DNA from 3 places in the Neobacillus camarae genome. Region 3 is predicted to be linked to each of the others. Evidence: predicted binding sites of a transcription regulator. Region 3 holds the regulator's gene; each other region holds the start of a gene.
What was found. The regulator Rex, encoded in region 3, represses fermentation and respiration genes when NADH is low (regulators of the CRP and FNR family bind a similar motif). The targets are predictions, from matches to a motif close to TTGTGAAATATTTCACAA.
Positions count from the first base shown of each region.

Region 1: adhE (bifunctional acetaldehyde-CoA/alcohol dehydrogenase) is a predicted target of Rex. The motif match lies at 2,780-2,797, and genes of this name have one in related genera.
Region 2: ACY8D0_RS16895 (hemerythrin domain-containing protein) is a predicted target of Rex. The motif match lies at 1,864-1,881, and genes of this name have one in related genera.

Region 1 is NZ_JBUCKX010000005.1:229,487-234,034, reverse strand. Features, by position in the region: gene adhE (bifunctional acetaldehyde-CoA/alcohol dehydrogenase) at 97-2,706, opposite strand; gene ACY8D0_RS26005 (M20 family metallopeptidase) at 3,124-4,269, opposite strand; gene ACY8D0_RS26000 (hypothetical protein) at 4,483-4,548, opposite strand, start outside.
Region 2 is NZ_JBUCKX010000003.1:345,199-349,746, forward strand. Features, by position in the region: gene ACY8D0_RS16870 (hypothetical protein) at 1-186, shown strand, start outside; gene ACY8D0_RS16875 (hypothetical protein) at 195-431, shown strand; gene ACY8D0_RS16880 (hypothetical protein) at 459-692, shown strand; gene ACY8D0_RS16885 (hypothetical protein) at 731-1,054, opposite strand; SAM riboswitch class I at 1,134-1,239, opposite strand; gene ACY8D0_RS16890 (BC1872 family protein) at 1,388-1,711, opposite strand; gene ACY8D0_RS16895 (hemerythrin domain-containing protein) at 1,940-2,458, shown strand; gene yiaA (inner membrane protein YiaA) at 2,705-3,172, shown strand; gene ACY8D0_RS16905 (DUF3231 family protein) at 3,485-3,637, opposite strand; gene ACY8D0_RS16910 (nitroreductase family protein) at 3,981-4,466, opposite strand.
Region 3 is NZ_JBUCKX010000004.1:170,717-175,264, forward strand. Features, by position in the region: gene ACY8D0_RS22250 (ABC-F family ATP-binding cassette domain-containing protein) at 1-1,204, opposite strand, end outside; gene moaC (cyclic pyranopterin monophosphate synthase MoaC) at 1,378-1,884, shown strand; gene ACY8D0_RS22260 (redox-sensing transcriptional repressor Rex) at 1,890-2,555, shown strand; gene ACY8D0_RS22265 (DegV family protein) at 2,671-3,498, opposite strand; gene ACY8D0_RS22270 (DUF4395 domain-containing protein) at 3,662-4,090, shown strand; gene ACY8D0_RS22275 (acyl-CoA dehydrogenase family protein) at 4,454-4,548, shown strand, end outside.

The DNA.
Region 1 (4,548 bases), on a different contig from region 3:
TTTATTATAAAACTTTAGTGTAAATAGTTGAAATAATAAATGTAAAAAGCAGGAAACCAGCACCAACGTAAATTGGTTTGGTTTCCTGCCCTGAGATTAAACGCCTTTATATGCTTGACGCAAGATTTCAGCTAATTCGGATACAAGCGGAAGTTTTGGATTGGCCGTTGTACATTGGTCTTCAAATGCACGATCTGCCAGATATTCTACTTTGCTTTCAAATTCAGTTTTATCCACGTTATTTGCCTTAAGGCTCATTGGTACCTGCAGCTCTTTGGCAAGTTTAACAATGGCATGAATCAGGCTTTCGACTCCTTCTTCGGTGGACCCTGCCGGTAAACCAAGAGTCCTGGCGATTTCCGCGTAGCGTTTGTCTGCAATGAAATGGGAATATTTCGGGAATGCAGCAAACTTCTTCGGTTTCGTCGCATTATAGCGAATCACATGCGGCAATAGGACGGCATTGGCACGGCCATGTGGAATATGGAATTCAGAACCTAATTTATGGGCAATACTGTGGTTTATTCCCAGGAAGGCATTGGCAAAAGCCATACCAGCCATTGTAGAGGCATTATGCATTTTTTCACGGGCCTCTTCGTCTCTATCACCAAACTTGTAAGCCCTTGGCAGGTACTCAAATACCAACTGGATGGCTTTCATGGCAAGCCCATCAGTAAAGTCATTGGCCATGTTGGAAACATATGCTTCAATTGCATGGGTCAAAACATCTAAACCGGTATCGGCTGTGACTGATTTCGGAACCGTCATCACAAATTGCGGGTCAATAATCGCAATATCCGGTGTCAATTCATAGTCTGCCAGTGGATATTTAATGTTTGCTTGCTTATCTGTAATAACCGAGAATGATGTTACTTCAGAACCTGTACCGGAAGTGGTTGGGATCGCCACAAATTGTGCTTGTTTTCCTAGATGCGGATACTTGACAATCCGTTTACGGATATCCAGGAATTTTTGTTTTAACCCAAAGAACTCAACATCCGGGTGCTCATAGAACAGCCACATTCCTTTGGCAGCATCCATCGCGGAACCACCGCCCAAGGCAATGATGACGTCCGGCTGGAATCTCGACATCATTTCAGCACCTTTGGCTACTGTTTCAATGGATGGATCCGGTTCGACATCAGAGAAAATCTCGCAATGCACATAATCAGGACGCTTTCTTAAATAATATAGTAGTTTGTCCACATAGCCCAGGCTAACCATACCAGGGTCCGTTACGATAAACGCTTTTGAAATGTTCGGCATTTTGGCTAAATATTGAATCGAGTTTTTCTCGAAATAGATTTTGGAAGGTACTTTAAACCATTGCATATTTACATTCCGCTTTGCTACTTTCTTCACATTGATTAAGTTTAATGCCCCAACGTTTGTCGATACAGAGTTTCCGCCATACGTACCGCATCCCAGTGTCAAGGATGGCATATAGGCATTATAGATATCACCAATCGCACCTTGGGAAGATGGTGAGTTCACAATAATCCTCCCGGCTTTCATTTTAAGTCCATACTCTTCGATGACTTTTGTGTCATTGGAATGAATAACTGCTGAGTGGCCTAGGCCGCCAAACTCCAGCATTTCTTCCGCACGCTTGTAGCCTTCTTCATGGCTGTTGACTTTGTAGCAGGCAAGAACTGGACTTAATTTTTCTCTTGATAGCGGATAAGCAGGTCCTACACCTTTTAATTCGGCTACCAGGATTTTCGTATCCTCAGGAACCTTTACCCCCGCTAATTCGGCTATTTTATAGGCAGGCATTCCGACGATGATCGGGTTCACGGCGCAAGACTGCTCATTGATGACCAGTTTTTCTACCTTTTCCCGTTCTGCTTCGGACAAGAAGTAGACGCTATTGGCGATCATTTCGTTTTTCACTTCTTGATAAACCTCTTTATCTATGATAACCGCTTGTTCGGAAGCACAAATCATCCCGTTGTCGAAAGTTTTGGATAAAATTAAGTCATTAACGGCTTGTTTAAGGTTGGCGGTTTTTTCAATATAGCAAGGCACGTTACCAGGACCTACACCAAGGGCCGGTTTACCGGAACTATAGGCGGATTTAACCATTCCTGCTCCACCGGTTGCTAGAATCATGGACACTTTTGGATGGTTCATCAAGGCTTGGGTTGCTTCGAGTGAAGGAGTTTCAATCCACTGGATGCAGTTTTCAGGTGCTCCTGCTTTAATCGCCGCTTCTTTTAAAACTCTTGCTGCCTCGCTGCTGCTTTTTTGGGCAGATGGATGGAAGGCAAAGATGATTGGATTTCTGGTTTTAATAGAAATTAATGCTTTAAACATGGTGGTTGAGGTTGGGTTTGTCACTGGTGTTACCCCTGCAATGACTCCAACCGGTTCAGCAATCTCAATGATGCCTTCATGTTCGTTTTCACCAATGATGCCAACTGTTTTATTATATTTAATGTTGTGATAGACATATTCGGCAGCAAACATATTCTTGATGATTTTATCCTCATAGACACCTCTTTTGGTTTCTTCCACTGCCAGTTTAGCGAGTGTCATATGCTGATCAAGGCCTGCTAATGCCATTTGTTTGACAATTTCATCTATACCTTCTTGGTCATAGTTGCTGCGGAACTCATCCAAAGCCTTACGCGCATTGTCAACTAAAACATCAATCATCTTGGTTACATTTTGCTGTTCCTTCACTGTTTTTTCAGCTACTGCCATTGAAAATCACTCCATTCAATTATTTATGTGAAATAATTCACAATAACTCCCAAAAAAATATCGACGCTTTTTCTTGTGAAACATTTCACATAATTACTTAAAAAAATTAGTTCCCCATGTGCTATGTACCTTGTGATGTTTATTGGGGTGACCTCTTTTCTTATGAAATTATCATAACATGTATTTTAGATAATAGTTTGTGAAATATTGAACAAAGTTTGACAAATTGTTTGTGAGCAAATCCTCATGAATATCGAATCCATGCCCAAGGTTAAAGTAAACGGTTACATCCAATTTGTTATATCAATATAATATTATCAGTTTGAATAACCAGATAAGAAGGTGAAGTAATTTGACACGTTCCCATCTGGTTTGTCTGTTCGCCAGTTTGACTCTCAATGCGTCGCGTTCATCACTCTAATTTTTCTTTGCCGCATATTTCAAGATGATTTCCGCCAGTAAGGCTGCCCGATACGGCAGGTTGGCTAAATCCACGTGTTCATCATCAGAATGGGCCCCATCCCCTGTTGGTCCAAGACCATCAATCGTCGGGATGCCGATTCCTGCTGTGAAATTCCCGTCACTGGCTCCTCCGGATGAACCTTCTCTCAGTTCATATCCATGAGAAGCGGCTATTTTTTTTAATTCTTGATACAGACGGATAACAGACTCCGTCCGCTCCAACGGAAAACGTTCAATTTTCCCTGATACTTTCACTTTTGTACCGTCAATAAAGCTTGGCCGGTTGATTATTTTCTTAGTTAACGATTCTGCCTGTGCTTTTTTTGTGATTCTTACATCAATCTCCGCCGATGCTTCTTTAGCAATGACATTTACCCGGGTTCCCCCATTTATAACTCCTGCATTAACGGAAATCCCTGTCTTGCGATCGGCCAGCTTCTTTAAATCGAGAATTTGATGGGCCAATTCCTCAATAGCACTGGCTCCGTCCCATGCATTGATCCCTGCATGGGCGGAAATCCCTTCAATTTTCATAGTAAAGTGCCCCGTTCCTTTTCGTTCCGTTTTAACCGCTCCGTCCGGAGCAATGCTGGATTCGGGAATGAATACAACCGAACTCTTTTTTGCTTCTTCCAAAATGATATTTTTCGAATGTTCACTGCCAATCTCTTCGTCTGTTGTGACCAGGAAAGTTATTTTGCGATTGAGTTTTCTATTCGTCTCTTTTAAAGCTTTTATGGCCCAAAGAGTAACAGCGAGACCGCCTTTCATATCAAACACACCCGGGCCGTATAGGATATTTTGTTCCTGCCGAATCGGCAAGGCACCTTCATCCCAAACGGTATCCATATGTCCGATGATTAAAATCTGCTCTGTTTCAGGGCCTTCCCCAAAAGTAAATTTATATTGATTGCCAACAACCGTTTTTTCAATGACCTTCACAGAACCGCCTATAAGCCGATCAAATTCATCCCGTATAACTACACCACAACGGTCCACCAGATATTTATTATTGGAGGGAGACTCCGCTTTCGTCAGTTTCATCAAGGTATCGGCAATGGCTTCCTGTTGTCCCTTCAAGTAGCTAAGAATCTCAGACATGCAACCTGTTTCCTTCTATTGTTTTAATAAACTGTCTTCCCACAATAATGCCCTTTCAGGCATTGCCATGCATACCAATATAAACCAAAAAACAATGAAAATCAACACCATATTTGAATATTCTAAATATTCATAAATCCTTTAGTGGACTGGGGGCCTGTCCCCCAGTGCTGTAGTGTGGTAGAGTGGGAACGCAATGTAAAAGCGATGCGTTTAGTTGGCATCGCTTTTGAGGAGGGATTGGATTAGGTTTTCCAGGGTGCTTTTCATGGTTTGTAG
Region 2 (4,548 bases), on a different contig from region 3:
ATTAATGTGGGCCAAAACCTGTTGGCGGAGTGGCATAATTCAGACAAGAAGAACCAAGGATTTGGCCAGAATATGGGCGATGGAAGCCATTTTCTCGGGACACGCAGCGGTGTCGATGACCGAGACCAAATCGATTCCGCTTCTTCTTTCGCTTCGTCTCCTATACCGATTATACCGATTCCTTGAGGGGTGACATGATGCTGTTTGCACCGGTATCGCTTACGATTTTGGGGTTTAAAGTGAATGCGATAGACCATGGAGCCGTGGTGAATTTAGGCCCCAGCCAGCACATTGATTTGTTTGTATCCTATAAAAGGAACCAAGGGATTGGGGAGCAAAACGGCGACTTGTCTCCGAACCTATTATCTCTTTCCGGCGTGTCGGATATGGATTTGATTGACAGCCCTACCGTAAAGAACAGCATAATATGATGCATCATAAAAGGGGTGAATCAGTTGATTTTTATTACACCAATGGCGATCAATCTGCTGGGATTTAAAATTAACACGATGGACAACGGTTCCGTGACAAACATGGGTCCGATGCAACTCGTGGACCAATTTATTTCGTACAAACGAAATCAGGCATTTGGGGAGCAAAATGGCGACCTGTCCCCGATTAATGTCCCAACTGCTTTCGTGTTTGATCCTGACGGGACAGACAGCAATACCATTAAAAATAGTGTTATATAGAAGGATGCAGGTCTGAATCAGGCCTGCATGCTTTGTTTTTATAACACATAGTCAATATAATTTCCATGGCCCCTTTCAATCGAGAGCCCTTGGTCCTCTAGTTCCTTCCAAATTCGATGGTCCAGTGCAAAGGCCCCCATTTGCTGCAAGGCAGCAATTTCCTCGTCAGGAAGCGGAATATAATAATCCTCGTCATCAGTACTGATAATTATTTCATATTTTTTTAGTTTTAGAACCATCACTTCAAACTTTTCATCCCATTCTTTCAGTTGACCCTCGACGCAATTGGCGACATGCAGCAGAAACCGTTCTGGATTATAATTTTTAGACATTAACCCCCGGGCAAATCCACTAATGTTCATGAGTTCCACTTCTCCTTTTTATTTTCAACAGTAAAATAAAACAAACCCTCCTACGATGGATGCAAAAGGGGTTTTGGCCGTTTTATCATCCAAAGCTGCAAGCTTTGCTGGTGGGAGCACCTTGCATTTTGTGCAGGTTGCTGTGGCATCATCGAACCAGTTCTCTCAGCCACTCTAGATAACTATTTAATTAGTATTATTTTACTATAAAAATTAGAGATTTAACAATAACTTTGACATAAGATTTCGTGACCGGCTGCTCTTTCCTGTTTTTAGAATAAAACAAAAAACGGCTGCCTTTTAAGCACGACAGCCAAGAATTAGATTTAAGTTTTAGCACATCTTCCGCCATACGTTGGCACCAAAGCCCAACGAATTCCGTTCGATGAGAGAATAGGCGGCATTGGTAATCGCTTGTTCCAATGTATTGCCGGTGGCACAAATATCATTGAAACACACCCTTGATGGCCCATTGATTTTATAGGAGTATCCCAACGCTTCCAATTTATCGACAATCATCATAGCGTGAGCCAGGTTATGCTCTGGCTGGAACTCGGAATCATGGATGAATGTCCCCGTTTCATAATCATACCAGCGATCCCATCTGTTTAATTTCCAACCCAATATTCGTCTTGCAATCGCATCAATTTTCACCATATCCTTCTCCCTTTCGTTTCATCCATTGTGTTATATAACAATTTAAATTATTTATATGAATTATATAACAGAAAAAAATTAATTTCCAGCCATTTTTTTGAAAAATTCAATAAAAAAATTTATGTTCGCTATTCCTTGTAAAATTGTTTTATTAGTGATTTAGGTCACAATAAATTAGCCACGTTTTTTATATAGTTATAGTAGTAATTTCGAAAGGGGATTTTTCCAATGCAAGGATGTCACAGCGGATTATTCTGTAACAGCCCGGTCACACTGTCAGAGGGCTTAAATAAATTAGTGAGCGAACATACTCCATTACGGAGCAGCCTAGAAGCATTATTTACGTTATGTAATCAAGTTGAACAAGAGCCACATGGAAATGCCTTTGCGGAACTCGTTCCCGCAGTACAACATTTTTTTACAGACCTTGAATTCCATTCCGAACGTGAGGAAGACATTTTGTTCCGGATGATGGAAGTATATTTCGGCAAAAACGGCGGCCCGATTGCCGTGATGGAGTACGAACACGAACAGGCGAGAGGGTATATTCAAGAGTTTCTAAAAAGTGCCGAAACCCCAGCAGCACTGACTGTTGAAGAACAGATTAATAATTCCAGTTTGATCAAAGGTGCCTACGAAACACTCTTAAGCCACTTCGCCAAAGAAGAACAAGTCCTATATCCAATGGCCGAGCGGATGCTAACCGACGAGGAAAAAGAAGCCCTAAACCAAAAAGTTTCGGAATAACGCTACCCTATTTAACAGCCCAATCTATTAAAAGATTGGGTTGTTTGTGTAATTTGTAACTTTAACACTAGTACGGATCGGGCGCCTTTTTAAAGTTTCCCGATCAGTACTGAAAAATTGCAATTGGAATTTATGCAAAATTCTCTATCCTTTGTAAGAAATTTCTATATAATAGATTTAGACAGGAGCACAACAGCGTAACTGTGGTGCTCTTTATAGATAAAAAAACAAAGGGGGAACATTCGAATGTCAAACGAAAATGAGGTTTTATTCGATAAAGGAAAAAATAATTCAAAAATGAAAGTGGAAAGAAAAGAGGGAGAGCCGACACCCGCTTTCAAAGGTGCCTCCTGGGCCGCGCTGTTGGTTGGTGTTACGGCTTATCTCATCGGATTGTATAACGCAGGGATGCAATTGAACGAAAAAGGATATTACTTTGCCGTTTTAATATTTGGATTATATTCATCCGTTTCTTTACAAAAAGCTGTAAGGGATAAGGATGAAGGTATACCGGTTACGAATATTTATTATGGGATTAGTTGGTTTGCACTTATTGTATCTGTTGCATTAATGGCCATCGGTTTATACAATGCAGGAAGCATTGTATTAAGTGAAAAAGGATTTTATGGAATGTCATTTGTACTTAGTATATTTGCAGCCATAACAGTTCAAAAGAATATACGGGATACTCAGAAAGCAAGAGAAAGAGATTGAAGTAGTTGTTGCACTTTTATCAGGGCGTACCCCTTTTCAGATGTATACTTGAATAAAAAAAATCGAACGGCAGGAATCCTGCCTTTTTTTTATGTAGAGATTGCTTATTTTCCAAAAGGTCTTTTAAAGATGGCTGTTGATTTCCGCCCCGTACTTCCGCAGGAGTTGAACACATTCCGCTCTAGTCAACAGAGTACCTTAAAAATCGAAATCGTTTACTGGAATCTTCTAATAGGAATCTCTCAGGTTATATCCGAATACAATACTTTTTTTCCTTCGGTTAGATCGCTGCGGTCGATTTGTTTATGGTGGTTAATCCAACCACTCGTTTGCCATCATGATGTTTGCCCCATCCTCAGAATATTTCAGTATTTCCGCACTCAACCTGGCATATTCCACGACTAAACCACTTCTTTGGCTTTCAGAAATGGATACCCCGTAGTTTCCCCGCCCGGCATAGACCATAAAGACTTTTATTTCTTCATCCTCGATATTTTAAAGGAAATATTTATTCACACAAATGGACATACTTTCTGCCATGTAGCTTGTCCATAAATATGACAAATCGGCAGAAGTTAAGTTATTGTTTTCATACCGTACTTCCATTTTGTGACCTCCTGATAATTACATTATGATGTAAGGTCTCCAAATGAAGGGATAATATGATTAACTTGTTAGGCAGGGAGACATATTCATTTTTCTCCATAAGAAAACGCACCACCGATTGTTGGGATGTGTTCAACAATAAGTGATGCGGTGCTCAAATTGGGTACTTTTTTAATTACTCCATGCTTTTAGGATGGAATTCCTATGGGAGCTGCTTACATTTTTGTTGGATGGGGGTGCGTTGCTTGATTTCTGGTATCACTTCCGGATAACCAACACCCAAGACTCCAATGACATCATATTCATCTGGAACCCCAAGAATTTCACGATTTTTTGGATTTCCTCCCATAGAAGACCAGTAGGTACCCACGCCTTCATTCCAAGCAGCTAAATTGAAGTTCTGAACGAAACAGGCTGTAGCCAAGCCGTTTTCCTCTGTTTCAATATCCGTCTTACCATGCTTAGACAGCACCGCTAATACAACGGGAGCATTTCCAAAATTTGTTTTATGGTTTAACTTGGCTCTCGTCTCCGGACCAATCAAATAAACTTCCCAAGGTTCGGTCATGCGATGGTTAGGAGCCATTGCGGCAGCTTGCAGCCATATTTGAAGCATACCAGGGTCAACAGGCTCCGTCTTGAAAACCTTTATATTGCGACGGGTATTAATAATTTCTAAGATATCCAAGTGCTCTCCTCCAACCTTTGTTTTTTTTACTGTATTTATGAAACATTACCGAAACATCCCCAATTAGAATGCCGCGTTAATC
Region 3 (4,548 bases):
TCGCCTGCTCCTGATCATAATAACCAATGGAAAGATTGGTCCCATATTGGACAGTCCCTGCGAGGGGCTGCAGCCTTTTAATGATGGTTTTCAACAGGGTCGATTTGCCAATCCCGTTTGGTCCGACAAGGGCAATGCTGTCCCCGCGAAATACACGGAAGGAAATTCCCTCTGACACTTTTTCCCCATGATAACCGACCGCAAGGGAGTCCACCGTTAACACGTCATTTCCGCTCTGTTTTTCAATATCAAAGGAGAAGTTGGCCGACTTTTCATCGCCTGCCGGACGATCCATGACATCTATTTTCTCCAGTTTCTTGCGTCGGCTTTGGGCCCGTTTGGTGGTCGAAGCCCGTGCCAGGTTTCTTTGGATAAAGTCCTGAAGGGCGGCAATTTCTTGTTGCTGCTTTTCGTACAACTTCATGTCCCGTTCGTAATTGGCAGCCTTCTGATCCAGATAGGCGCTATAGTTGCCGGTAAACTTTTGCATTTGCCGGCGCGACAGTTCATAAACTTGGGTCACGACCTTATCTAAAAAGTACCGGTCATGGGAAACGATTAAAATGGCTCCGTCATATCCCTGTAAATATTGCTCAAGCCAGGAGAGCGTTTCGATATCCAGATGGTTGGTAGGCTCGTCCAATATTAAAATATCAGGTTTAGTTAAAAGCAGTTTGCCCAAGGCCAACCGGGTCTTTTGGCCGCCGCTCAGGCTGGAGATGATGAGCGACTGGTCATGAAAATTTAGTCCGTGAAGCACGGAACGGATATCGGCCTCAAATTGATAGCCGCCCTGCTCCTTGAAACTCACTTGGAGCAGATCGTACTCTTTAAGGATCCGTTCGTATTTTCCCTGATTGTTGAAAATATCAGGATCGGCCATTTGTTCTTCCAGTCTTCTTAACGACTTTTCCATGGTAAGCAGGTCCTCGAATACAGTCAGCATTTCCTCCCAAATCGACAGGTTCGATTCCAAACCCGTATTTTGTGCTAAATAGCCGATGGAAACATCTTTCGGTTTGATGATTTCCCCGCCGTCATGCGATAGATGGCCGGCAATGATTTTCAGCAATGTCGATTTCCCGGCACCGTTGCGTCCAACAAGGGCAACACGGTCACGGGTTTGTAATTCGAGCTTTATATTCGATAAAATAAGTTCAGCGCCATAATATTTTTCCAGTTGGTTCACTTGTAATAAAATCATATTTTTTCACCTCAATTACCTATAAATAGTGTACCTTATTCCGAAAAGGTCGGCAATAAACGGCGGGTTTTCGGGAATGTGTTTCTTTTGGAAAAAAAAATAAGCGATTTCGTGCAAAGTTTCACAGACAGAATCGTGAAAATATAGTATTATTCCTTTGGGAGGCTTTTTAAATGGCTGAATTTACTCATTTTAATGAAGAAGGCAGGGCAAAGATGGTGGACGTTAGTGATAAGCCGGAAACAGCTCGTACCGCGCTTGCCAACTCCAGCATTACTGTCAGCAAAGAGATTTACCAAAAAGTGACCAATAATGAAATGAAGAAAGGCGATGTCTTGGCAGTTGCCCAGGTAGCAGCTATCATGGCCGCCAAAAAAACATGGGACATTATCCCGATGTGTCACCCGATTCCTCTGACCGGAGTGAATGTTAACTTCTCATGGGAGCAACAGGATGCGGATCAGTATAAATTATCGATACAAACCGAAGTAAAGACCAAAGGAAGCACTGGCGTCGAGATGGAAGCGCTAACAGCTGCGTCGGCCTGTGCTTTAACCGTATATGATATGTGCAAGGCCGTCGATAAAGGGATGGTTATCGGTCCAACCTATTTAGTAAAGAAAACCGGAGGAAAAAACGGAGACTTTATTAGAGAAGAGATAAATCAATTAGAGAGGTGAGGAGTATGGCGAACGAGACAGCAAAAATACCACAGGCAACAGCAAAACGGCTGCCCTTATATTATCGATTTATCCAAAATTTGCATGCCTCCGGAAAACAGAGGGTGTCTTCGGCAGAACTAAGTGAAGCCGTAAAAGTGGACTCAGCAACTATCCGCCGGGATTTCTCCTATTTTGGAGCTTTAGGGAAGAAAGGGTACGGGTATAATGTCAATTATCTCCTGACTTTCTTTCGTAAAACCCTCGATCAGGACGAATTGACCAAGGTTGCCCTAGTTGGGGTCGGTAATCTGGGAACGGCGTTTTTGCATTACAATTTTATGAAAAACAATAATACGAAAATTCAATGTGCATTTGATGTGGATCCGAATAAAATCGGGACTTCCATAGGGGATGTTCCCGTTCACTCCATGGATGATTTGGAAAAATACTTAGTGGAGGAAGATATCCCTGTTATCATATTAACCGTTCCTGCTCCGGTTGCTCAACTAATTACAGACCGGCTGGTGAAAACCAATGTGAAGGGGATATTAAATTTCACACCGGCGCGGTTGAATGTGCCGCCGTCAATCCGGGTTCATCATATCGATTTAGCGGTCGAACTGCAGTCATTGGTTTATTTTTTAAAGCATTATCCAAATGCGAATGAGACAGAGGCAGAGGAAGAATAGGAAAAACAGGCCTTTTTTCGGAAAAGGTCTGTTTTTTTTTTGAAGGCATTGCTCAATATGGCTGTTGATTTCCACTTCAATCAACAGAGTAAAAAAAATCAGTGAACAAAGCATTTTAGAAAGAAATAATCATGCCGCCCTTACCGGCATATGTTCCCATCGTGGCCCCCATGTAGTTCACAATGACTTCTTTTGGATGGAATCTCTCGATAAGCTCTTGCTTAATCGCTTCGGCTTCTTCTGTGTTTCCGGTATGGGTAATCCCGAATACGGTATGGGAGAAATCGCTGCTTTGCTCTTGGATGAGCTCCATCGTCCGGTTGTGAAACCGTTTCTTGCCTCTAACCTTCTCTTTGATTTCCACTTTTCCACCCTCGACTCTTTCTAAAATCACTTTGATATTCAGAATCTTGGCTAACGAGCCTTGGAATTTGCTGAGGCGGCCGCCCTTAACGATATTTTCCAACGTATCTAAAAGGACCAGGATGGTCATTTTTTCACGATAATCGGTAAGCTCCTTCAGGATTTCGTCCATTGTCCGTCCTTGACGGGCGAGTTCCGCGGCGCGGATAAGTTGCAATCCATGTCCTAGCGATCCGGCAAGAGTATCAAACACCGTGACGTTCGCATCTGACAGGTCTTTGCCAAGCGAGGCGGATTGATAGGTACCGCTCAGGCCGGATGAGATGGTCAGGCAAAGCAGCTGGTCATCACTGTTGAATCGGCTAAAGGTTTCAGCAAACAAGGCTGGTGAAGGCTGAGAAGTTTTTGGCAGCTCATTGGAGTTGAACATTTTTGTAAAAAACTCATCCGGTGTCAGGTCGACCCCTTCCGAATAGGTTTCGTTGTTGATCATGATGGTCAACGGGACCACAGTGATATTGTATTTTTCGATTAAATGTTTCGGCAAATCAGCCGAGCTATCGGTGATAATTTTGATCATAGAGACCCCGTCCTTAACTTTGTATCTTTTATTTAAGTATAACAGTTAGTAGGATTGTATGTATTTTTTAAAATTTGAGCGATAAGTTTTTCTATACAAAATAGGGGGAAATGATTAAAATATATATAAACCTATAAAACAAATAAGAAAGGTCGGGATTAAAATGGCAGAAGCAGTTCGTTCAATCCCACGTCCGCTTGTGAAAACCAATCAGTGGGTGATTGTGATTAGTGTTCTCTTAACCTGGGTGACTGGTTATGAGTGGATTTTGTTGATCCCATTTACTGCAGGAATACTTGGTCTTTTATTCGGATTTAATCCGGTTATGCAAATAGCAAAGCTTTTTTTGAAGAAGGATCCCAAATCCTATATTCCGGAGGACTGGGAGCAGCAGCAGTTTAACCAAAAGATTGCCGTGTCTTGTCTCGGGATAGGATTTCTCAGTTTTGTGCTGGGCTGGACTACACTCGGTTATGTGTTTTCAGCGCTGGTGATGATTGCTGCATTTGTCGCTATCCTGGGATTTTGCATCGGCTGTTTTATTCACTACCAATGGAGACAATACCAGTATCGCAGAACCCAGCAACAATAGAGAGAATTTAGGAAGAGAGCTGTTTTTATGCAGCTCCTTTTTTAATGGCGAGCTGATCAGTCCTAATTATGTCATGAGGACAGGAAATAAAGAAATAAACAGGATGTTGTCCTCATGGAGCCGTCATGAGGACAGAAAAGGCAGTAATGAACGTAGTTTTGTCCTCATAAAGCCATCATGAGGACAAGAATCACGGAAATCAGCAAGTTTTGTCTTCATGAACCGCCCAGAACCTTACTATAAAGAAAATTCCCCATCCTGTTAAACCCCATCTTCATTCCTCACATTGACGTCTACCCTTTTCCCAGCTTAAAATAAAACTGAATATTTGTAAAATTTCCCAATAAGAAGGAGTGACATTCAATGAACATCGCTTCCCAGGACGCTGCCACAAGAGGAGCCAATTCTTATAGCTTTGATGAATTCCTCGAAAAGCGTGCCAGCCTTGACTGGTACCG